Regions from separate parts of the Lysinibacillus phoenicis genome, predicted to be linked through region 1. Evidence: a T-box and tRNA genes for the amino acid it is inferred to sense, from the RefSeq annotation. Region 1 holds a T-box; the other regions hold tRNA genes.
The links. The T-box of region 1 lies ahead of tyrS (tyrosine--tRNA ligase). A T-box ahead of a tRNA ligase gene usually reads a tRNA of that ligase, here a tRNA-Tyr.
Positions count from the first base shown of each region.

Region 1 (7,928 bases):
TAATGAATAAAAATACCCATTATAACTAGTTTGTTCTTCATTCGAACTCACCCAAAAGCTCAAAACATCAGATTTTATATATTTTAGCATTTGTAAATGGTCTGTCATGAAATCACCTTTTCTATATAACGTCCAAATCAATTACTATTAACTTATAATATATTATACATAATTTGTGTCATTTTGACTATGTAATTCTCCCTTACTTTTACAATTTACATTACACAGCGCATCATTAACTATTTCCATTTCATTTAAAATCGTTAGTGAGGAATTTCCTACTATATTTTTTTGTTAGTAAAATTTTAAATGTTAATAATTGACGTCCTTGTCCTAAACAGTTACAATGGAGGTTGTGTAAAATAAACGCAGCAGTGGTATAAGCTTATGACTGTATTTTATTCCTCTATTTTCTTATGTACGACTACTTAGATTCTCAACAGTTGAAAATTAGATGGTGTATTGCGTAACCTAACGGCTGCATAGGCGAAAATACATGAAAATAAAATGCGCATAAGAATGGGTACTACTGGTTTTTGTTTTACAACAAAAAAACCAAATTTAAAGGAGGAGACAACAATATGTCTCGTTATACAGGTCCATCTTGGAAATTATCACGTCGTCTTGGTATCTCACTAAGCGGTACAGGTAAAGAAATCGAAAAACGCCCTTACGCACCAGGTCAACACGGTCCAAACCAACGTAAAAAATTATCAGAATACGGTTTACAACTTCAAGAGAAGCAAAAACTTCGTCATATGTATGGTATGAACGAACGTCAATTCCGTACTCTATTTGACCGCGCTGGTAAAATGAAAGGTGTTCACGGTGAAAACTTCATGATCCTTCTTGAAACTCGCCTTGACAACTTAGTTTACCGTTTAGGTTTAGCTCGTACTCGTCGTGGAGCTCGTCAATTAGTTAACCACGGTCACATCTTAGTAGATGGCAAACGCGTTGATATCCCATCATACAGCGTAAAACCAGGTCAAACGATTTCTCTTCGTGAAAAATCTCAAAACCTTGCTGTTGTTACAGAAGCAATCGAAGTAAACAACTTCGTACCTGACTACGTAACATTTGATGCTGACAAAAAAGAAGGTACATTCACTCGCCTTCCAGAGCGCTCTGAATTATCAGCTGAAATCAACGAAGCATTCATCGTAGAGTACTACTCTCGTTAATCTTTTTGATTTGTCAATCAACGATTTTATAAACCCCCGAAACGATTTGTTTCAGGGGTTTTTTCGTTATTCAATTAAAAGTTGTTTGTACATGACTGATAAACCAGCACTATTGTATTTTTCAGCTACCCATTCACCTTGCTTTTGCACAATACTTCGCCTCAAAAAATCCATAACCCTTTTTAATGATCCATAATAGTTATTAAAGTTGATTGAGAAGTTCTTCTCATTAGTTGTTTTTTTCGTTTTATTCTCAGAAGCAGTCCAACTATTAGATAAAGGAATGTTGTTATGATCCCTGCTGTTGGGGAAACAAGAAATTCCTTCCCTTGTGCAACTTGAATATATCCTTCAAAAATGTGTGGATTGACAAGTGCATCTTCTGTCGTATGCATAAGAACGATTGGCCAAATACTTTTCGTTAGCAGATAAATCTCTGTGTACATAACTGTCCAGAAAATCATCGTGACAATCCCTACTATCGCAAATAACCACCTGTTAACCGGAAGTACACTGATTATGAAGTGTCTCCCTTAGGTTGCCCTGGAATAAATCTGTCTACCAAAACACCCAGCCAACCACATACAAGCACGATTGCTATAAAAATAATTATGTATCTTTTAGCCCTCACTTACAATGGACCTTCTTTATGATGAAGAATTGAAAGTGTATGGGCCAAGGTGTTTGGATGCAGAGCAAGATGTTAGGCTATTCCTTGGAAAGAATACCAACATGTTAAAGCTAGTGCACCTAAATGACATATACTTAACCTCACCCATTCATCGAAAATGTTTTCACTGAAATATTATTCAGCAAAATTTCAATTAACTCTGTTAAAAACAATTATATTTTCACTATATAGCTGTATAAGCTTAAACAAATATTATTTTTCTCCAATTTGTAGTATCACCACAAAACGTGACAGCTTTATGTACTTTAAAATAGTATTACACCTTTCCAAAATAACATTTTCACTACCATTATAATAAAAACAAATATCAGTTATTTACTATTCTAACAACTCCTAAAATAGAACCGTTTTCCAAAAAATATATTTTATTTTTATAGTAAAATATTTATGAACCATATCAATTTCAATATTCTTATACAAAACACATCCAACATACTCTATAAACCAGTTAACTTTTTTGTAAAATAATAACATGAATAAAATTAACAATTTTAATAAAAATACGAGTTGAACTTTTACAAAAAATAGAATACGATGAATTCCGAAAGGTGGTACACCATCATTCAAGCAATAATAATTTTTAAAAAGGGGTTGGAAATATGTCAGACGTTCTAAAGCAATTTGTTATGCCGAAAACAAACTTATTTGGACCTGGAGCAATTCAAGAAGTTGGTAAACGCTTAAATGATTTAGAAGTGAAAAAGACATTAATCGTAACAGATGAGGGCTTGCACAAATTAGGTCTCTCTGAACAAATTGCAAATATCATTACAGCTGCTGGAATTGATGTAGCAATTTTCCCTAAAGCAGAACCAAATCCAACAGATCAAAACATTGAAGAGGGCGTTGCAGTGTATCATGCAGAAAGCTGTGATTCAATCGTTTCTCTTGGAGGAGGTAGCGCTCACGATGCAGCAAAAGGTATCGGACTTATTGCTTCGAATGGTGGACGCATTCACGATTATGAAGGCGTTGATCAATCACAAAATCCACTTGTGCCATTAATTGCGATTAATACAACTGCTGGTACTGCTAGTGAAATGACTCGTTTCACTATTATTACGGATACAGCAAGAAAAGTAAAAATGGCCATTGTTGATAAACATGTGACACCGTTACTTTCCATTAATGATCCTGAATTAATGATTGGTTTACCTCCTGCACTAACAGCAGCTACTGGGGTTGATGCACTAACACATGCTATTGAATCATTTGTTTCGACAAATGCAACCCCAATTACGGATGCTTGTGCAGAAAAGGTACTTCAACTTATCCCTGAATACCTTCCTCGTGCCTATGCAAATGGTGGCGACTTAGAAGCACGTGAGCAAATGGTTTATGCTCAATTTTTAGCTGGTATGGCCTTCAATAACGCTTCACTTGGGTATGTCCATGCAATTGCTCATCAGTTAGGCGGTTACTACAATCTACCTCATGGTGTATGTAATGCTATTTTATTGCCACATGTTTGCCGCTTCAATGTAACTGCACGTACTGAGCGATTTGCTCGTATTGCTGAGTTATTAGGTGAAAACGTGGATGGTTTAAGTAAACGTGATGCTGCTGAAAAAGCAATTACAGCCATCGAAAAACTATCAAAAGATTTAAATATTCCTAGCGGCTTCCGTGAATTAGGGGCAAAAGATGAAGATATTGAAATCTTGGCTAAAAATGCAATGTTAGATGTTTGTGCTGAGACAAATCCTCGTAAAGCAACATTAGAGGATATTAAACAAATCATCACAAATGCAATGGGGCCTGTAGCGAAAAAAGAGGAGTCCCTCGAAGCAATCGCACTTTCTTAATGAGGGAATCAAGGTGGAGAAACATTGTTTTCTCCACCTTTTTTTATGACTTTGGCATACATGATATTGTCTACACTAAAAACTCTCGTTATACTTTTCTTAAAAAGAATAGGAGACCGTTATGCGATTAATTTCAATTTGTCCTAGCAATACAGAGCTCGTCGCCTATTTAGGACTGACTGACCAGCTTGTTGGAGTGGATGATTTCTCCGATTGGCCATCAACTGTAAAAGATTTACCACAACTTGGCCCAGATTTATCAATTCATATGGACGCTTTAGAGGCATTAGCACCCGATCTTGTCCTTGCTTCCTTAAGTGTGCCTGGTATGGAAAAAAATATCGAGGAATTACAAAAAAGAAATATCCCTCATATTGTTTTTAATGCCAACTCATTAGAGGAAATCGCACAGGATCTACTGACCCTTGGGAGAGCCTGTGATGTAGAAAAACGCGCCAAAGTAATCATGGATGAATACTTACAATCGATTAAAGAGATGCGCTCTATTGCACAAACGATTGCCAAGAAACCTAGCGTCTATTGGGAATGGTGGCCTAACCCTATTTTTACACCTGGAAAAATAAATTGGCTAACAGAAATTAGTGCAATTGCTGGAGGAGTCAATCTATTCCAAGATGTAGAGTTAGCCAGTGTTCAAACAAATTGGGCTGATATCATTAAGCGAAATCCCGACTACATTATGATGGCTTGGGTAGGTGTAGCTTTTGAACGGATACAACCAGCCATTTTATTAAAACGTCCACATGCCCAAGAGCTACATGCCATTCAAATGGAACGTCTTCATGTGATGGAAGAATGGCTTTATTGTCGCCCATCTCCTCGTCTTATTGAAGGAGCTATAAAGCTTGCTAAAATGCTACACCCTCAAGAATATGAGCATATAGAACATCCAAGTTTTTTATAGGAAGAAAAAACAACATCCCCTCTATTTACAGGGATGTTGTTTTAGACAATAAAATTATACGAATTTCACCATATGATATTTTTTCTTACCACGACGGACAATACTGAATGCATCCTCTAGACGATCCTTCGCCTCAAAAACGTACTCTAAATCAGTCACTTTTTCACCATTCACACTAATCGCACCATTCGATACGTCCTCACGTGCTTGACGTTTTGAAGATGAAATACCTGCCTCTACAAGAAGGTCCACAATATTTTTGTCCTCTTTCGCCATTTCAATAGAAGGAACATCTTTAAAAGCATCCTTCATTTCATCGGCCGATAGTGCTTTTAAATCTCCTGAGAATAAAGCTGCCGTAATACGGATGGCTTGTTCCAATGCCTCTTGACCATGAATTAAACGAGTCATTTCTTCGGCAAGTGCTTTTTGTGCCTTACGTAAATGTGGCTCTTCCTCTACTGAAACTGCTAAAGATTCAATTTCTTCACGAGATAGGAATGTAAAGATTTTTAAGTATTTGATTACATCTGCATCCGCAGCATTGATCCAAAATTGGTAGAATTCATAAGGAGATGTTTTCTTGGCATCTAACCATACAGCACCACCTGCTGTTTTACCAAATTTTGTACCATCTGCTTTTGTTACTAAAGGAATCGTAATACCGAAGGCTTTTGTTTCTTCCTCATGTGTTTTACGAATAACCTCTAAACCTGTAGTAATATTCCCCCACTGGTCAGATCCACCTACTTGGATTCGGCAATTGTAGTGATTGTATAAATGGTTATAATCAATACCTTGAATTAACGTATACGCAAATTCTGTGAAAGAAATTCCTGTGTCAAGACGAGAAGCAATTGTATCTTTCGCTAACATGTAGTTCACGTTAATTAATTTTCCGTAATCACGTAAAAATTCAATTGTGTTGATATTGCCAATCCAATCACGATTGTTCACAAGCTGTGCACCATTGCCATCTTCAGCAAAATCAAAAATACGTTCTAATTGGCTTCTGATCCCTTGGACATTTTGATCGATTTGCTCAACTGTTTGTAATTGACGCTCTTCTGAACGGCCAGATGGGTCACCAATCATTCCTGTCGCACCACCAACAAGTAAAATTGGACGGTGACCAGCCTTTTGGAAGCGACGAAGTGTTAAAAGTGGCACAATATGGCCAATATGCATAGAGTCAGCAGTTGGATCTACACCACAATATAAAGATACAGATTGTTCATCTAACAGTTTTGCCATGCCTTCAGCATCTGTTTGTTGGTATAGTAAACCACGCCATTCTAAATCTTGTAATAATTCATTTGTCATGTTGATTCCTCCTAAAATGGTTGAAATTCATTACGTGCATGGACATTATTCGATAAAAAAAGTCCCTACACGCAAACAATTGCATGCAGGGACGTTAAGTTGCAAACTAACGCGGTACCACCCGGCTTGAAGATGTCATCCACCTTCCACTTCATTCAATCGCCTTTATCGCAGGCGCGCACGTCTAAGCTCCAAGTACGTAATTCGTCTCTACATTATGACCAGTTTTCACCAACCACTGGCTCTCTAAACAGGGAATATAAACACTACTGCAAACTCTTCCTCACTAGAAAACTATAAATATAATTCTATACGAATCTTTTTCATTGTCAATAACTATGTTCGCTCTAAAACAATATGTGCTATAATAAACAAGATTTTAGGAGGTCGATACATTGAAAGATTGGATTGAAAAAATCAATGCAAAGATCGATGAATTACTAGAACAAAAATGGATGAAGAAATTACGTATTTCAGGTAGTGTTACCTGGAACTTATTTTTACTATTTTTAGTCTTTGCATTGCTTGGCACTGTATTTGTCGGTTCAGTAGGAGCTGGTTATTTTGCTTCTCTTGTAAAAGAAGAGCCATTGCGCTCTAAAGAAGAATTACGAAATCAGATTTTTAGCTATGAAGAAACCAGTGAAATTTATTTTGCCAACGATATTTATATCGGGAAATTACGAACAGATTTAGATCGACGTGAAACCTCACTCAGCAATGTTGCCCCAGATGTAGTTAACGCTGTTCTCGCAACAGAGGATGAGTATTTCCGTGAACATAACGGCATCGTACCAAAAGCTGTTATTCGTGGGTTATTACAGGATGTCACAAACTCTGCAACACAAACTGGTGGATCTACCCTTACTCAACAACTTATAAAAAACCAAGTATTAACAAATGAAGTATCCTATGAACGTAAAGCAAAAGAAATTTTACTTGCTATGCGCTTAGAACATTTTATGACGAAGGAAGAAATATTAGAGGCTTATTTAAATATTATTCCGTATGGTCGTAACTCTTCAGGACGAAATATCGCAGGTGTTGAAACAGCTGCTGAAGGAATTTTTGGAGTAAAAGCGAAAGAATTGTCACTTCCACAAGCTGCGTACATAGCTGGTATTCCACAGGCCCCATTTGCCTATACACCATTTACGAATACTGGGGAGCTAAAAAGTGAGGAAGCTTTAAAACCAGGTATTGATCGTATGAAAACAGTACTATATCGTATGAAAGAAGCTGGTTATATTGACGATGCACAGTATAAAGAAGCGTTAGACTATGATATCGCTGCAGATTTCCGAGGACCTGAAATGCGTGCCGAGGATCGATATCCATGGCTAACATATGAACTTGAAGCTCGTGCAAAAGAAATTATTGCTGAAAAACTAGCAAAAGAAGATGGGGTTGACCCAGAACGATTAAAGACAGAGAAAAAAATAAAGGATAAATATACGATTTTAGCAGATCGAGATGTTCGTTCGAAGGGATATCGTATTTATTCAACGATTAATAAAGATATGTATGATTCGATGCAAAAAGCAGCGAAAGACTTCCAGTATTATGGCCATACGTACACAGGTAAAGGGAAAGACCCTGTAACGGGTGAAGAAATTGATATTGAGATGCCCGTTCAAGTAGGAAGTATTTTAATAGAAAACTCAACAGGTCGTATTTTAAGCTTTGTCGGAGGTCGAGATTTTAAAACAACTCAGGTAAACCACGCAACACAAGCTTATCGTTCTAACGGTTCGACGATGAAACCACTACTTGTTTATGGTCCAGCCATAGAATACGGGGTTATCGGTGCAGGTAGCCCATTAGTTGACGTGAAATTCTCTATTGGTAAATGGAGCCCAAGCAACTATATTACGAGTGATGAGCGAGGACTTATTCCTGCACGTGAAGCTTTAGCAGACTCTCAAAACATATCGGCGTTACGTTTATATAATGATATTATTAATAGACGCCCCGCTGAACTGTTAGTAAAAATGGGATTC
Region 1 is NZ_JBDFMP010000002.1:4,012,717-4,020,644, reverse strand. Features, by position in the region: gene ABC382_RS21605 (sensor domain-containing diguanylate cyclase) at 1-108, opposite strand, end outside; gene rpsD (30S ribosomal protein S4) at 582-1,184, shown strand; gene ABC382_RS21595 (hypothetical protein) at 1,367-1,648, opposite strand; gene ABC382_RS21590 (iron-containing alcohol dehydrogenase) at 2,475-3,680, shown strand; gene ABC382_RS21585 (cobalamin-binding protein) at 3,802-4,605, shown strand; gene tyrS (tyrosine--tRNA ligase) at 4,660-5,928, opposite strand; T-box leader at 6,013-6,221, opposite strand; gene ABC382_RS21575 (transglycosylase domain-containing protein) at 6,324-7,928, shown strand, end outside.

Region 2 (7,928 bases), 500 kb from region 1:
TTTAAGTTTTTTTATAGGCTTAATAACATTAGTAAGGTTTCAAGACACGAGCAGTTCTAGGAAGCAATCGAGTGAATGAAGGAGCGTACTTCAGTACGTGACTGATTGAACGAGTGAAGCTGACAACGAAATGCGATGTGTATTGAAAGCTGTAGGTTAAGTTATTAAGGGCGCACGGCGAATGCCTTGGCACTAGGAGCCGAAGAAGGACGGCACTAACACCGATATGCTTCGGGGAGCTGTAAGTGAGCTTTGATCCGGAGATTTCCGAATGGGGGAACCCACTACGTTTAATCGCGTAGTATCTTGACGTGAATACATAGCGTCTTGAAGGCAGACCCAGGGAACTGAAACATCTAAGTACCTGGAGGAAGAGAAAGAAAAATCGATTCCCTGAGTAGCGGCGAGCGAAACGGGAAGAGCCCAAACCAAGAGGCTTGCCTCTTGGGGTTGTAGGACACTCTATACGGAGTTACAAAAGAGCGAGTTAGATGAAGCGACTTGGAAAGGTCCGCCAGAGCAGGTAAAAGCCCTGTAGTCGAAAGTTCGTTCTCTCCTGAGTGGATCCTGAGTACGGCGGAACACGTGAAATTCCGTCGGAATCCGGGAGGACCATCTCCCAAGGCTAAATACTACCTAGTGACCGATAGTGAACCAGTACCGTGAGGGAAAGGTGAAAAGCACCCCGGAAGGGGAGTGAAAGAGATCCTGAAACCGTGTGCCTACAAGTAGTTAGAGCCCGTTAATGGGTGATAGCGTGCCTTTTGTAGAATGAACCGGCGAGTTACGATTACGTGCAAGGTTAAGCTTTAGAAGGCGGAGCCGCAGCGAAAGCGAGTCTGAATAGGGCGAAATAGTACGTGGTCGTAGACCCGAAACCAGGTGATCTACCCATGTCCAGGGTGAAGGTAAGGTAACACTTACTGGAGGCCCGAACCCACGCACGTTGAAAAGTGCGGGGATGAGGTGTGGGTAGCGGAGAAATTCCAATCGAACTTGGAGATAGCTGGTTCTCTCCGAAATAGCTTTAGGGCTAGCCTCGTGATGAGAATACTGGAGGTAGAGCACTGTTTGGACTAGGGGGCCATCCCGGTTTACCGAATTCAGACAAACTCCGAATGCCAGATATTTATACACGGGAGTCAGACTGCGAGTGATAAGATCCGTAGTCAAAAGGGAAACAGCCCAGACCACCAGCTAAGGTCCCAAAGTAATCGTTAAGTGGAAAAGGATGTGGCGTTGCACAGACAACCAGGATGTTGGCTTAGAAGCAGCCATCATTTAAAGAGTGCGTAATAGCTCACTGGTCGAGTGACGCTGCGCCGAAAATGTATCGGGGCTAAACGATTCACCGAAGCTGTGGATTGACATCTACGATGTCAGTGGTAGGAGAGCGTTCTAAGTGCGTTGAAGTCAGACCGGAAGGACTGGTGGAGCGCTTAGAAGTGAGAATGCCGGTATGAGTAGCGAAAGACGGGTGAGAATCCCGTCCACCGTATGACTAAGGTTTCCTGAGGAAGGCTCGTCCGCTCAGGGTTAGTCGGGACCTAAGCCGAGGCCGACAGGCGTAGGCGATGGACAACAGGTTGATATTCCTGTACCACCTCCTCACCGTTTGAGAAATGGGGGGACGCAGTAGGATAGGGTAAGCGCGCTGTTGGTTATGCGCGTCCAAGCAGTAAGGCGTGTGTGTAGGCAAATCCGCACACTGTAACGTTGAGCTGTGATGGCGAGTCCATATGGACGAAGTTCCTGATTTCACACTGCCAAGAAAAGCCTCTATCGAGGTGAGAGGTGCCCGTACCGCAAACCGACACAGGTAGTCGAGGAGAGAATCCTAAGGTGTGCGAGAGAACTCTCGTTAAGGAACTCGGCAAAATGACCCCGTAACTTCGGGAGAAGGGGTGCTCTTGAGCGTGCAAGCGCATGAGAGCCGCAGTGAATAGGCCCAGGCGACTGTTTAGCAAAAACACAGGTCTCTGCAAAACCGTAAGGTGACGTATAGGGGCTGACGCCTGCCCGGTGCTGGAAGGTTAAGAGGAGTGGTTAGCGCAAGCGAAGCTGCGAATTGAAGCCCCAGTAAACGGCGGCCGTAACTATAACGGTCCTAAGGTAGCGAAATTCCTTGTCGGGTAAGTTCCGACCCGCACGAAAGGCGTAACGATCTGGGCACTGTCTCAACGAGAGACTCGGTGAAATTATAGTACCTGTGAAGATGCAGGTTACCCGCGACAGGACGGAAAGACCCCGTGGAGCTTTACTGTAGCCTGATATTGAATTTTGGTACAACTTGTACAGGATAGGTAGGAGCCAGAGATCTCGGAGCGCCAGCTTCGAAGGAGGCGTCGGTGGGATACTACCCTGGTTGTATTGAAATTCTAACCCATGCCCCTTAGCGGGGCAGGAGACAGTGTCAGGCGGACAGTTTGACTGGGGCGGTCGCCTCCTAAAAGGTAACGGAGGCGCCCAAAGGTTCCCTCAGAATGGTTGGAAATCATTCGTAGAGTGTAAAGGCACAAGGGAGCTTGACTGCGAGACCTACAAGTCGAGCAGGGTCGAAAGACGGGCTTAGTGATCCGGTGGTTCCGCATGGAAGGGCCATCGCTCAACGGATAAAAGCTACCCCGGGGATAACAGGCTTATCTCCCCCAAGAGTCCACATCGACGGGGAGGTTTGGCACCTCGATGTCGGCTCATCGCATCCTGGGGCTGTAGTCGGTCCCAAGGGTTGGGCTGTTCGCCCATTAAAGCGGTACGCGAGCTGGGTTCAGAACGTCGTGAGACAGTTCGGTCCCTATCCGTCGTGGGCGTAGGAAATTTGAGAGGAGCTGTCCTTAGTACGAGAGGACCGGGATGGACACACCGCTGGTGTACCAGTTGTCTTGCCAAAGGCATCGCTGGGTAGCTATGTGTGGACGGGATAAGTGCTGAAAGCATCTAAGCATGAAGCCCCCCTCAAGATGAGATTTCCCATTACGCAAGTAAGTAAGATCCCTCAAAGACGATGAGGTAGATAGGTTCGAGGTGGAAGTGTGGTGACACATGGAGCTGACGAATACTAATCGATCGAGGACTTAACCAAATTGTTTGAAGCAGTCAATGTACGTTTATCCAGTTTTGAAAGAATAAAATATTATAATATACTTGTAATTTTGATAAAATATGTTATAATAGGTATTGTCTTTCAAATAGTCTAGTGATGATGGCAAAGAGGTCACACCCGTTCCCATACCGAACACGGAAGTTAAGCTCTTTAGCGCCGATGGTAGTTGGGGGCTTCCCCCTGTGAGAGTAGGACGTCGCTAGGCTATATACTAAAATTATTCCGAAGTAGCTCAGTTGGTAGTAGCACCTGACTGTTAATCAGGTTGTCGCAGGTTCGAGTCCTGCCTTCGGAGCCATTCTTGGAGAGTTGTCCGAGTGGCCGAAGGAGCACGATTGGAAATCGTGTAGGCGGTTAACACTGTCTCAAGGGTTCAAATCCCTTACTCTCCGCCAGCACTTTGATTTATTCCAAACGAAGGCCCCTTGGTCAAGTGGTTAAGACACCGCCCTTTCACGGCGGTAACACGGGTTCGAATCCCGTAGGGGTCACCATTTAAATACCCAGATGGAGGATTAGCTCAGCTGGGAGAGCATCTGCCTTACAAGCAGAGGGTCGGCGGTTCGAGCCCGTCATCCTCCACCATATTTTTCATAACAACATAGTATTATCGCGGGGTGGAGCAGTGGTAGCTCGTCGGGCTCATAACCCGAAGGTCGTTGGTTCAAATCCGGCCCCCGCAACCAAATGGTCCCGTGGTGTAGCGGTTAACATGCCTGCCTGTCACGCAGGAGATCGCCGGTTCGATCCCGGTCGGGACCGCCATTTATTTTTTAAATATGGGTCAGTAGCTCAGTTGGTAGAGCATTAGATTGAAGCTCTAAGTGTCGGCGGTTCGATTCCGTCCTGACCCACCATATTTTTTTGCCGGTTTAGCTCAGCAGGTAGAGCAACTGACTTGTAATCAGTAGGTCGTGGGTTCGATTCCTATAGCCGGCACCATTTTCCCGGAGGGGTAGCGAAGTGGCTAAACGCGGCGGACTGTAAATCCGCTCCTTAGGGTTCGGCGGTTCGAATCCGTCCCCCTCCACCAGTTTTTTTTACTATAGGGGCATAGTTCAACGGTAGAATAGAGGTCTCCAAAACCTTTGGTGTGGGTTCGATTCCTACTGCCCCTGCCAATTAATTTTATGGCGATTGTGGCGAAGTGGTTAACGCACCGGATTGTGGTTCCGGCATTCGTGGGTTCGATTCCCATCAGTCGCCCCATCAAATATAAAATTAATAAACATCATAATACAATGGCGATTGTGGCGAAGTGGTTAACGCACCGGATTGTGGTTCCGGCATTCGTGGGTTCGATTCCCATCAGTCGCCCCATTGTTGGGGTATAGCCAAGCGGTAAGGCAACGGATTTTGATTCCGTCATGCCTAGGTTCGAATCCTAGTACCCCAGCCATTTTTGCGGAAGTAGTTCAGTGGTAGAACACCACCTTGCCAAGGTGGGGGTCGCGAGTTCGAACCTCGTCTTCCGCTCCAATATGATGGCGGCATAGCCAAGTGGTAAGGCACGGGTCTGCAACACCCTTATCACCGGTTCAAATCCGGTTGCCGCCTCCATATTTTATCTGATAATCGGTTTATCCGATTTTTTTTATCTCCATTATGCCGGTGTGGCGGAATTGGCAGACGCGCACGACTCAAAATCGTGTTCCTTTGGAGTGTCGGTTCGACCCCGACCACCGGTATCATTACGTATATATACGTTACATTTAGTAAGTTTAGAAAGCTCACAAACCTTGTACTATCAAGGTTTGTGAGCTTTTTGTATTTCCTAAGAGATTACAAGTTTTCAACTAATAGATAGATAAACGAAAAATCGATCTCAGCTTCGATTTCTCGAATATGTAAGAGCCTATTGGTGTTGACATTTATACTGTACGCGGATTGTTAGTTATCAATCTACGTACAGTTTTATTTATGTATAGGTTGATGGAATTGATGCGGATAAAATCAATATGCACAAGAGTTATTATTTTACTTCATTACGTTTATATCATCATAAACGTAATGAAGTAAGTAGGGAAAAAACGGTTATGTGGAAGAAAGAAGATGTTAAGAGTAAAGAAACTGCTAGGGCTTATTACTGTGTATAGTAGTAATCAAGAACAGTATTAGAGATTGTTCACACAGTAAAAGAGTAGGAAGTGGTAAAGAGATGCGTGTAAAAAAATCAAAGTTTCTTCTTTCCTATAAAGAAGAGGATGAATATCTGATTATTAATATTTATACGAATCAAATTTACGCACTAGATAAATTTAGTTCGTTTATTTGGGAAGAGTTAGATAGAACACCGATAATCTCTGATATTTCCAGATTAATAGCTAAAAAAACAAATGAAGATATTTTGATTATTCAAAAGGATTTAGATGGATTTTTAAATTCGTTGTCAAAAGGAGGGTTAATTAAATTTGTATAATTTTTTATATTTATACAAAGAATTAATATCTTTAGATTTCCAAATTCGAAGAAAAGGTTTTGATAAAGTCTTTAGAAGCTATATAAATAAATATTCTATAAATGGTTCTAATGAGGCTTTGACTGAGGAGAACTCTGAAGAGATTTTGGAATGGTTTATTCTTTTAGACCATGTTTGCTGTTGGTATCCTAGGAAAGCGGATTGTATACACAAAACTTTAATTGGTTATAAGATACTTCAATCTAAGTATGGTATACCAGTAAACATGGTAATAGGGATAAAAAAATTTCCGTTAGAGGCACATGCATGGATTCGGTATCAGGGACACAATTTGTTTGAAGAAATGGAAAATATTGATTCATTGAAAGTAATTATAGATTCTAACTCGTATATGAAGGAAGTTGAACCTAGTTGAATTGGTACTTATTTGAATTTATTAATAATTCGGAATGTGAAATAAATGATAATGGACATCTTAAGATCAACAGTAAATCAAAAGTAAATTATTTCAACACATCTTCACAGAACTTTGTTTTGAAAGCAGCATATGCTCAAAATACGACCCCATATGTGTTTTTTGAAAATAATGATGTGTTAATAGTGGGAGACATTGTGATATACAATATTTTGAATCATGGTGTATATGAAAATGTTGATTGGACAGAACAAGAATTACTCACTAATTTAATTTCCCTTTATAACACTTTTGGTTTGGATTTTGTGAAGCGTTTAGATGGCGAATTTTCATTTGTTCTATTTGATAAAAAGAATTTTACATTAATGGCTTGTAGAGATACCTTGGGGGTAAAAAGGCTCTTTTATTTAAAAACCGATACAAAATTAGTAGTTGCGAGCGATATCTTTCTATTGAAAAGTTATCTAAATACACCTGAGTTGAACGGTGTTTACTTTCAAGAATATCTAAATGCAAATGGAATTGTTGATTCCTATTTAACGCCATATAAAGACATCTTGCGTTTACCGAGTGGGAATATGTTTGTTTATGAAAATAAGGAAATTAACCTAATAAAGTATGTGAATTATGATGAATTATTTTCTGATAAATGGATGGTGAAGGAGACAACTATTAATCGGGAAGCGTTAATTGAAGAATTCGAAAGTATTTTGAACAAAGCAGTTTTGAGGAGAGTACACAAAAGCAAGCGAAATACGGTGTTATTAAGCGGTGGCTTAGATTCAACTACTATTTTTAATGTGTCAAAACGATTGGGGCAAAGATACGGAGAAATTAATTCGGTAAGCGTTGTTTTTGATGAATTAAAGGAATGCGATGAAAGTGCATATATAACGGAATTATTAGAACAATATAATTCTAAAGGTACTTTTCTAAATTATGATTCAGTATTGATGTATGAAGATCTTCGGAATAATATATTACGTTTTGACGAACCGTATGCTACTGCTCCTACATGTGAATTTATTTCTCCCTTAATAGAGTCAAGTGTAAACAATAATACATATAGTATCCTAACAGGTTATGGTGGTGACCAACTTTTAACGAATCCGCCGTATTTATTAAGAGATTACGTTAGAGAAGGAAAAATAAAGGATATGTTCGGCGATTTAACTAAATATTGTATGTATACAAATATGTCTGCTTTTAAAGGATTACGTGAGTACATCATTCAACCACATCCTTTTAGTAGAGCCACTAAAAATAAACGGAATCATGCTAGAAATTTATTTTATCAAATGTTAAATGCAAAAGCCAATCATTATATGGATAGGGCGATAGGTGGCTTTTATGGTGCGGATATAAAACATCCTTTTTTAGATAGGGAATTAATTTCTTTTATGATTAAAATCCCTAGTCATATTCTCTTTGATCCTTTCTACACGAAAAAAATTTTAAGAGACTCTCAGAAAAATAAGTTACCTGACAGTATTCGACTGCGTATAAATAAAACATCACACATTGCTCATACATTAAAGAGTATAAGGAAAAATTGGAATTCAATTTATTCTAATGTAAAGTCCCCTTTAGTTGTCTCAAAGTTAGGTCTTTGTTCAGAAGAGTTTTGGGAAGAAAATTTATATAAGTGGAGAAATGGTTTGTTGATAGATGAAGCTTTTTTATTACTGTTCTCCATTGAAGTATGGATTATGCAAGAAGTGAAATGAATCAATATTAATAAGGAGGTTGTTAGTGTAGGTATATTGTGCTATTTCTAAGGGTTACAGGAGGAAATAATTATGTTAATGACATATAGCAAACCAATGCTTTTAGATAGTGGAAATAGTTCGGAAATCATTAAAGGTCAATGTGGCTGGGGTAAAGAATTGCCATTTTTTGATGAAACAGGTGCTGTAAAAGGTAGTTATAGAAGACGTAAATATAGAACCGAACCATGTTATGGTTCTGGAGTTGTAAATATATGTTATGTT
Region 2 is NZ_JBDFMP010000002.1:3,511,271-3,519,198, forward strand. Features, by position in the region: rRNA gene ABC382_RS18950 (23S ribosomal RNA) at 155-3,082, shown strand; rRNA gene rrf (5S ribosomal RNA) at 3,193-3,308, shown strand; tRNA gene ABC382_RS18960 (tRNA-Asn) at 3,325-3,401, shown strand; tRNA gene ABC382_RS18965 (tRNA-Ser) at 3,407-3,498, shown strand; tRNA gene ABC382_RS18970 (tRNA-Glu) at 3,523-3,597, shown strand; tRNA gene ABC382_RS18975 (tRNA-Val) at 3,613-3,688, shown strand; tRNA gene ABC382_RS18980 (tRNA-Met) at 3,715-3,789, shown strand; tRNA gene ABC382_RS18985 (tRNA-Asp) at 3,793-3,868, shown strand; tRNA gene ABC382_RS18990 (tRNA-Phe) at 3,885-3,960, shown strand; tRNA gene ABC382_RS18995 (tRNA-Thr) at 3,970-4,045, shown strand; tRNA gene ABC382_RS19000 (tRNA-Tyr) at 4,053-4,136, shown strand; tRNA gene ABC382_RS19005 (tRNA-Trp) at 4,151-4,224, shown strand; tRNA gene ABC382_RS19010 (tRNA-His) at 4,237-4,312, shown strand; tRNA gene ABC382_RS19015 (tRNA-His) at 4,348-4,423, shown strand; tRNA gene ABC382_RS19020 (tRNA-Gln) at 4,428-4,502, shown strand; tRNA gene ABC382_RS19025 (tRNA-Gly) at 4,508-4,582, shown strand; tRNA gene ABC382_RS19030 (tRNA-Cys) at 4,590-4,663, shown strand; tRNA gene ABC382_RS19035 (tRNA-Leu) at 4,711-4,791, shown strand; gene ABC382_RS19040 (PqqD family protein) at 5,262-5,522, shown strand; gene ABC382_RS19045 (lasso peptide biosynthesis B2 protein) at 5,515-5,937, shown strand; gene ABC382_RS19050 (asparagine synthase-related protein) at 5,934-7,664, shown strand; gene ABC382_RS19055 (hypothetical protein) at 7,737-7,928, shown strand, end outside.
Region 2: it has a tRNA-Tyr gene. The T-box ahead of tyrS (tyrosine--tRNA ligase) is inferred to sense a tRNA for this amino acid. The anticodon was not compared.

Region 3 (7,928 bases), 1.5 Mb from region 1:
GCCTCTTGTAAGAGTAGATAGCTGAAATAATAATAGCTTAAAAATGCTGTCTGCTCATAGCCCGTCGGCGTTTCTCTTTCCCACTCTTGATCGTCATCCTCTTCATTTTCTGTCCATAAGTAGTTTCTATCTAGCAGCTTCTGCATGGGTTGAACAGTTTGTGTTGGCTCTAAATAATCCACAGTAATCGCCTGAGCAACGGCTAAATAAAGTTCAATTTCTTGTAAGGAGACATCCTCCCTATCTTGGCTACCCAGCTTTTTTAAAAGGATTAACAAAACCCATGGTGTCACCTGCCAAAGTGTACCTTGATGTTCAATTAACTCAGCTAGTTGTCGGTAATTTTCCTCTTCAATCAGCTGCGGAATGGCTGCACCTCTTCCATAAGGTGTGGTCAATTGTTGCCACGGGATATCTGGAATTTGCTGCTCCAACATAGTGGATCACCCTCTTCTTAAAATACAATTAATTGATAAATTTACTGATAGGAAATTGAAGAGTCTTCTATTGTTAATAGCATGGTTTTTGATAAAAATAATTTGGTGTATGATAGACATTTACATAGGGCTTATGGAAAATATGCGTTGTTGCAGGTGAAAGCGGTGGAATTAACCATGTCCAGTTGCCTGTAACTTCCCGTTCAGCCGATAGCTCTGCTTCCTCAAATAATTTAAACTGCTGAGCCGCTGTATGATGATCGACAATGCTTACCCCATCTTCTTTAAAGGAATGGAGAACTGCTATATTAAGCTCCACTAATGCACGATCACGCCAAAGAGAAGCTTGTTTGGTTGTATCAAGATTAAAAATCTCAGCAATAGCTGGTAGCATATTATAGCGGTCATGATCAGCTAAATTACGTGCTCCAATTTCTGTCCCCATATACCAACCATTAAAAGGAGCAGCTTGGTAATCAATGCCTGCCATTCGAAAACGCATACTCGAGATAATGGGTACAGCATACCATTTCATCTCTAATTTTTCTATTTCAGCTTCCTCTGGATGGCGGATTGGCACCTCTAAAATATATTCTGCTGGAATTGTAAACAGCCTTGGAGCTCGCCCATCTACTTGTATAACAAGTGGTAACACATCAAAAGCTGTTCTCTCACTTTTCCAGCCTAGCGTTTCACATACTTGTGTAAACGCAACAGAATGAGAATCACCTATAACACCTAATTCCGTTTCATAGCCCGCATAACGGATAAGTTGGTGATTCCAAATCCGTACTCGATCTGAGGCAAACACGGTTATTGTAGGGCGGATTTTCCCACTATTTGTTGCATACTCGATATGCTCTAGTAATTTTCGAAAAATATCCTCTTCGTCTAAAAGATCTCGTGCGTCTACTACATGCAATGACTGCCAAAACAAGCGTCCAATACATTTGTTACTATTACGCCATGCGACACGTGCTCCAAAAACTAGTTCCTCTGTTGTGGGGTAATATTCACCTTCACTCTTAATCTCTTGCAATCTATTCTCTAACCAAAGATCTGATTTATTTTGTTCTTTCTGATATTGACTTAAGAATTGCTCTATCTCCTGTATACTCATATCGATTCCTCCACTTATCCTCATATTAGAGCAACGATACGGCAAGCACCATGAAAATAGCTGTTGAAAAAACATACATATTGCATATATGAAATAGTTTGTTCAAATTTATTAGTGGGTGAAACATGTGATTGATAAATGGAACAGGACCTTGAAATGAGCTAAAGCATTTATACTGTCCTATGTTCACCATAAAAAAGCTACAGAACCTTTTAATGGTTTTATAGTCTTGGTTGAACATCTACATATAGAAAAAAGCATGTAACACACATCTGTGCTACATGCTTGATGACCCGTACGGGATTCGAACCCGTGTTACCGCCGTGAAAGGGCGGTGTCTTAACCACTTGACCAACGGGCCGTGGCTCCGAAGGCAGGACTCGAACCTGCGACAACCTGATTAACAGTCAGGTGCTACTACCAACTGAGCTACTTCGGAATAATGATGGGCCTAAATGGACTCGAACCATCGACCTCACGCTTATCAGGCGTGCGCTCTAACCAGCTGAGCTATAGGCCCATTTTGGAGCGGGTGATGAGAATCGAACTCACGACATCAGCTTGGAAGGCTGAGGTTTTACCATTAAACTACACCCGCAAATAATGGTGGGTCAGGACGGAATCGAACCGCCGACACTTAGAGCTTCAATCTAATGCTCTACCAACTGAGCTACTGACCCGAAATGGAGGAGGTAGAGGGATTCGAACCCCCGCGCGGTGTTACCCGCCTGTCGGTTTTCAAGACCGATCCCTTCAGCCAGACTTGGGTATACCTCCAAAAATATTGAAATGGTGGAGCCTAGCGGGATCGAACCGCTGACCTCCTGCGTGCAAGGCAGGCGCTCTCCCAGCTGAGCTAAGGCCCCATTTAAATAAAAGATGGTCGGAATGACAGGATTCGAACCTACGACCCCTTGGTCCCAAACCAAGTGCTCTACCAAGCTGAGCTACATTCCGTAAAATACATTTATTGGCGCGCCCGACAGGAGTCGAACCCATAACCTTCTGATCCGTAGTCAGACGCTCTATCCAATTGAGCTACGGGCGCTTAGTAAATAAAAATGATGAGCCATGAAGGACTCGAACCTTCGACCCTCTGATTAAAAGTCAGATGCTCTACCAACTGAGCTAATGGCTCGTTAAAGAAAAAAATGGCTGGGGTACTAGGATTCGAACCTAGGCATGACGGAATCAAAATCCGTTGCCTTACCGCTTGGCTATACCCCAATGTTGAAATGGGGCGACTGATGGGAATCGAACCCACGAATGTCGGAACCACAATCCGATGCGTTAACCACTTCGCCACAATCGCCACTATATAAATCATAACAGCTGTATATGAACGAGTACCTCAATACCTGGCAGGGGCAGTAGGAATCGAACCCACACCAAAGGTTTTGGAGACCTCTATTCTACCGTTGAACTATGCCCCTAAAATGGTGGAGGGGGACGGATTCGAACCGCCGAACCCTAAGGAGCGGATTTACAGTCCGCCGCGTTTAGCCACTTCGCTACCCCTCCAAGGGAATGGTGCCGGCGATAGGAGTCGAACCCACGACCTACTGATTACAAGTCAGTTGCTCTACCAACTGAGCTACACCGGCAAAAATAATGGCGGTCCCGACCGGGATCGAACCGGCGATCTCCTGCGTGACAGGCAGGCATGTTAACCGCTACACCACGGGACCATATGGTGGAGGATGACGGGCTCGAACCGCCGACCCCCTGCTTGTAAGGCAGGTGCTCTCCCAGCTGAGCTAATCCTCCACAAAAAATAAGCGAAGCGACGTCCTACTCTCACAGGGGGAAGCCCCCAACTACCATCGGCGCTAAAGAGCTTAACTTCCGTGTTCGGTATGGGAACGGGTGTGGCCTCTTTGCCATCATCACTTCACTTATTCAGTTGAAAGGTTATTCTTTCAAAACTAGATAAACGTACATTGAATGCTTCAAACAATTTGGTTAAGTCCTCGATCGATTAGTATTCGTCAGCTCCATGTGTCACCACACTTCCACCTCGAACCTATCTACCTCATCGTCTTTGAGGGATCTTACTTACTTGCGTAATGGGAAATCTCATCTTGAGGGGGGCTTCATGCTTAGATGCTTTCAGCACTTATCCCGTCCACACATAGCTACCCAGCGATGCCTTTGGCAAGACAACTGGTACACCAGCGGTGTGTCCATCCCGGTCCTCTCGTACTAAGGACAGCTCCTCTCAAATTTCCTACGCCCACGACGGATAGGGACCGAACTGTCTCACGACGTTCTGAACCCAGCTCGCGTACCGCTTTAATGGGCGAACAGCCCAACCCTTGGGACCGACTACAGCCCCAGGATGCGATGAGCCGACATCGAGGTGCCAAACCTCCCCGTCGATGTGGACTCTTGGGGGAGATAAGCCTGTTATCCCCGGGGTAGCTTTTATCCGTTGAGCGATGGCCCTTCCATGCGGAACCACCGGATCACTAAGCCCGTCTTTCGACCCTGCTCGACTTGTAGGTCTCGCAGTCAAGCTCCCTTGTGCCTTTACACTCTACGAATGATTTCCAACCATTCTGAGGGAACCTTTGGGCGCCTCCGTTACCTTTTAGGAGGCGACCGCCCCAGTCAAACTGTCCGCCTGACACTGTCTCCTGCCCCGCTAAGGGGCATGGGTTAGAATTTCAATACAACCAGGGTAGTATCCCACCGACGCCTCCTTCGAAGCTGGCGCTCCGAGATCTCTGGCTCCTACCTATCCTGTACAAGTTGTACCAAAATTCAATATCAGGCTACAGTAAAGCTCCACGGGGTCTTTCCGTCCTGTCGCGGGTAACCTGCATCTTCACAGGTACTATAATTTCACCGAGTCTCTCGTTGAGACAGTGCCCAGATCGTTACGCCTTTCGTGCGGGTCGGAACTTACCCGACAAGGAATTTCGCTACCTTAGGACCGTTATAGTTACGGCCGCCGTTTACTGGGGCTTCAATTCGCAGCTTCGCTTGCGCTAACCACTCCTCTTAACCTTCCAGCACCGGGCAGGCGTCAGCCCCTATACGTCACCTTACGGTTTTGCAGAGACCTGTGTTTTTGCTAAACAGTCGCCTGGGCCTATTCACTGCGGCTCTCATGCGCTTGCACGCTCAAGAGCACCCCTTCTCCCGAAGTTACGGGGTCATTTTGCCGAGTTCCTTAACGAGAGTTCTCTCGCACACCTTAGGATTCTCTCCTCGACTACCTGTGTCGGTTTGCGGTACGGGCACCTCTCACCTCGATAGAGGCTTTTCTTGGCAGTGTGAAATCAGGAACTTCGTCCATACGGACTCGCCATCACAGCTCAACGTTACAGTGTGCGGATTTGCCTACACACACGCCTTACTGCTTGGACGCGCATAACCAACAGCGCGCTTACCCTATCCTACTGCGTCCCCCCATTTCTCAAACGGTGAGGAGGTGGTACAGGAATATCAACCTGTTGTCCATCGCCTACGCCTGTCGGCCTCGGCTTAGGTCCCGACTAACCCTGAGCGGACGAGCCTTCCTCAGGAAACCTTAGTCATACGGTGGACGGGATTCTCACCCGTCTTTCGCTACTCATACCGGCATTCTCACTTCTAAGCGCTCCACCAGTCCTTCCGGTCTGACTTCAACGCACTTAGAACGCTCTCCTACCACTGACATCGTAGATGTCAATCCACAGCTTCGGTGAATCGTTTAGCCCCGATACATTTTCGGCGCAGCGTCACTCGACCAGTGAGCTATTACGCACTCTTTAAATGATGGCTGCTTCTAAGCCAACATCCTGGTTGTCTGTGCAACGCCACATCCTTTTCCACTTAACGATTACTTTGGGACCTTAGCTGGTGGTCTGGGCTGTTTCCCTTTTGACTACGGATCTTATCACTCGCAGTCTGACTCCCGTGTATAAATATCTGGCATTCGGAGTTTGTCTGAATTCGGTAAACCGGGATGGCCCCCTAGTCCAAACAGTGCTCTACCTCCAGTATTCTCATCACGAGGCTAGCCCTAAAGCTATTTCGGAGAGAACCAGCTATCTCCAAGTTCGATTGGAATTTCTCCGCTACCCACACCTCATCCCCGCACTTTTCAACGTGCGTGGGTTCGGGCCTCCAGTAAGTGTTACCTTACCTTCACCCTGGACATGGGTAGATCACCTGGTTTCGGGTCTACGACCACGTACTATTTCGCCCTATTCAGACTCGCTTTCGCTGCGGCTCCGCCTTCTAAAGCTTAACCTCGCACGTAATCGTAACTCGCCGGTTCATTCTACAAAAGGCACGCTATCACCCATTAACGGGCTCTAACTACTTGTAGGCACACGGTTTCAGGATCTCTTTCACTCCCCTTCCGGGGTGCTTTTCACCTTTCCCTCACGGTACTGGTTCACTATCGGTCACTAGGTAGTATTTAGCCTTGGGAGATGGTCCTCCCGGATTCCGACGGAATTTCACGTGTTCCGCCGTACTCAGGATCCACTCAGGAGAGAACGAACTTTCGACTACAGGGCTTTTACCTGCTCTGGCGGACCTTTCCAAGTCGCTTCATCTAACTCGCTCTTTTGTAACTCCGTATAGAGTGTCCTACAACCCCAAGAGGCAAGCCTCTTGGTTTGGGCTCTTCCCGTTTCGCTCGCCGCTACTCAGGGAATCGATTTTTCTTTCTCTTCCTCCAGGTACTTAGATGTTTCAGTTCCCTGGGTCTGCCTTCAAGACGCTATGTATTCACGTCAAGATACTACGCGATTAAACGTAGTGGGTTCCCCCATTCGGAAATCTCCGGATCAAAGCTCACTTACAGCTCCCCGAAGCATATCGGTGTTAGTGCCGTCCTTCTTCGGCTCCTAGTGCCAAGGCATTCGCCGTGCGCCCTTAATAACTTAACCTACAGCTTTCAATACACATCGCATTTCGTTGTCAGCTTCACTCGTTCAATCAGTCACGTACTGAAGTACGCTCCTTCATTCACTCGATTGCTTCCTAGAACTGCTTGTGTCTTGAAACCTTACTAATGTTATTAAGCCTATAAAAAACTTAAAAAATAAATGTGTTTGTTACAATTTCAATGTCGTTTTATCCAGTTTTCAAAGAACAAGTTTTGAAGTATTTCATTCGGAAGAATGAACCTTCAAAACTGAACGCAAAACGTAATCTTACAAACCCTAGGTTTGTATTCCGAAATAATCCTTAGAAAGGAGGTGATCCAGCCGCACCTTCCGATACGGCTACCTTGTTACGACTTCACCCCAATCATCTATCCCACCTTCGGCGGCTGGCTCCAAAAGGTTACCTCACCGACTTCGGGTGTTACAAACTCTCGTGGTGTGACGGGCGGTGTGTACAAGGCCCGGGAACGTATTCACCGCGGCATGCTGATCCGCGATTACTAGCGATTCCGGCTTCATGTAGGCGAGTTGCAGCCTACAATCCGAACTGAGAACGACTTTATCGGATTAGCTCCCTCTCGCGAGTTGGCAACCGTTTGTATCGTCCATTGTAGCACGTGTGTAGCCCAGGTCATAAGGGGCATGATGATTTGACGTCATCCCCACCTTCCTCCGGTTTGTCACCGGCAGTCACCTTAGAGTGCCCAACTAAATGATGGCAACTAAGATCAAGGGTTGCGCTCGTTGCGGGACTTAACCCAACATCTCACGACACGAGCTGACGACAACCATGCACCACCTGTCACCGTTGCCCCCGAAGGGGAAACTATATCTCTACAGTGGTCAACGGGATGTCAAGACCTGGTAAGGTTCTTCGCGTTGCTTCGAATTAAACCACATGCTCCACCGCTTGTGCGGGCCCCCGTCAATTCCTTTGAGTTTCAGTCTTGCGACCGTACTCCCCAGGCGGAGTGCTTAATGCGTTAGCTGCAGCACTAAGGGGCGGAAACCCCCTAACACTTAGCACTCATCGTTTACGGCGTGGACTACCAGGGTATCTAATCCTGTTTGCTCCCCACGCTTTCGCGCCTCAGCGTCAGTTACAGACCAGAAAGTCGCCTTCGCCACTGGTGTTCCTCCAAATCTCTACGCATTTCACCGCTACACTTGGAATTCCACTTTCCTCTTCTGCACTCAAGTCCCCCAGTTTCCAATGACCCTCCACGGTTGAGCCGTGGGCTTTCACATCAGACTTAAAGGACCGCCTGCGCGCGCTTTACGCCCAATAATTCCGGACAACGCTTGCCACCTACGTATTACCGCGGCTGCTGGCACGTAGTTAGCCGTGGCTTTCTAATAAGGTACCGTCAAGGTACAGCCAGTTACTACTGTACTTGTTCTTCCCTTACAACAGAGTTTTACGATCCGAAAACCTTCTTCACTCACGCGGCGTTGCTCCATCAGGCTTTCGCCCATTGTGGAAGA
Region 3 is NZ_JBDFMP010000002.1:2,546,371-2,554,298, forward strand. Features, by position in the region: gene ABC382_RS14100 (TraB/GumN family protein) at 1-437, opposite strand, end outside; gene ABC382_RS14105 (nitric oxide synthase oxygenase) at 511-1,557, opposite strand; tRNA gene ABC382_RS14110 (tRNA-Glu) at 1,847-1,918, opposite strand; tRNA gene ABC382_RS14115 (tRNA-Asn) at 1,920-1,996, opposite strand; tRNA gene ABC382_RS14120 (tRNA-Ile) at 2,004-2,077, opposite strand; tRNA gene ABC382_RS14125 (tRNA-Gly) at 2,082-2,155, opposite strand; tRNA gene ABC382_RS14130 (tRNA-Phe) at 2,162-2,237, opposite strand; tRNA gene ABC382_RS14135 (tRNA-Ser) at 2,242-2,334, opposite strand; tRNA gene ABC382_RS14140 (tRNA-Ala) at 2,348-2,423, opposite strand; tRNA gene ABC382_RS14145 (tRNA-Pro) at 2,438-2,514, opposite strand; tRNA gene ABC382_RS14150 (tRNA-Arg) at 2,529-2,605, opposite strand; tRNA gene ABC382_RS14155 (tRNA-Lys) at 2,623-2,695, opposite strand; tRNA gene ABC382_RS14160 (tRNA-Gln) at 2,710-2,784, opposite strand; tRNA gene ABC382_RS14165 (tRNA-His) at 2,794-2,869, opposite strand; tRNA gene ABC382_RS14170 (tRNA-Trp) at 2,917-2,990, opposite strand; tRNA gene ABC382_RS14175 (tRNA-Tyr) at 2,995-3,078, opposite strand; tRNA gene ABC382_RS14180 (tRNA-Thr) at 3,086-3,161, opposite strand; tRNA gene ABC382_RS14185 (tRNA-Asp) at 3,170-3,245, opposite strand; tRNA gene ABC382_RS14190 (tRNA-Val) at 3,249-3,324, opposite strand; rRNA gene rrf (5S ribosomal RNA) at 3,336-3,451, opposite strand; rRNA gene ABC382_RS14200 (23S ribosomal RNA) at 3,516-6,443, opposite strand; rRNA gene ABC382_RS14205 (16S ribosomal RNA) at 6,749-7,928, opposite strand, start outside.
Region 3: it has a tRNA-Tyr gene. The T-box ahead of tyrS (tyrosine--tRNA ligase) is inferred to sense a tRNA for this amino acid. The anticodon was not compared.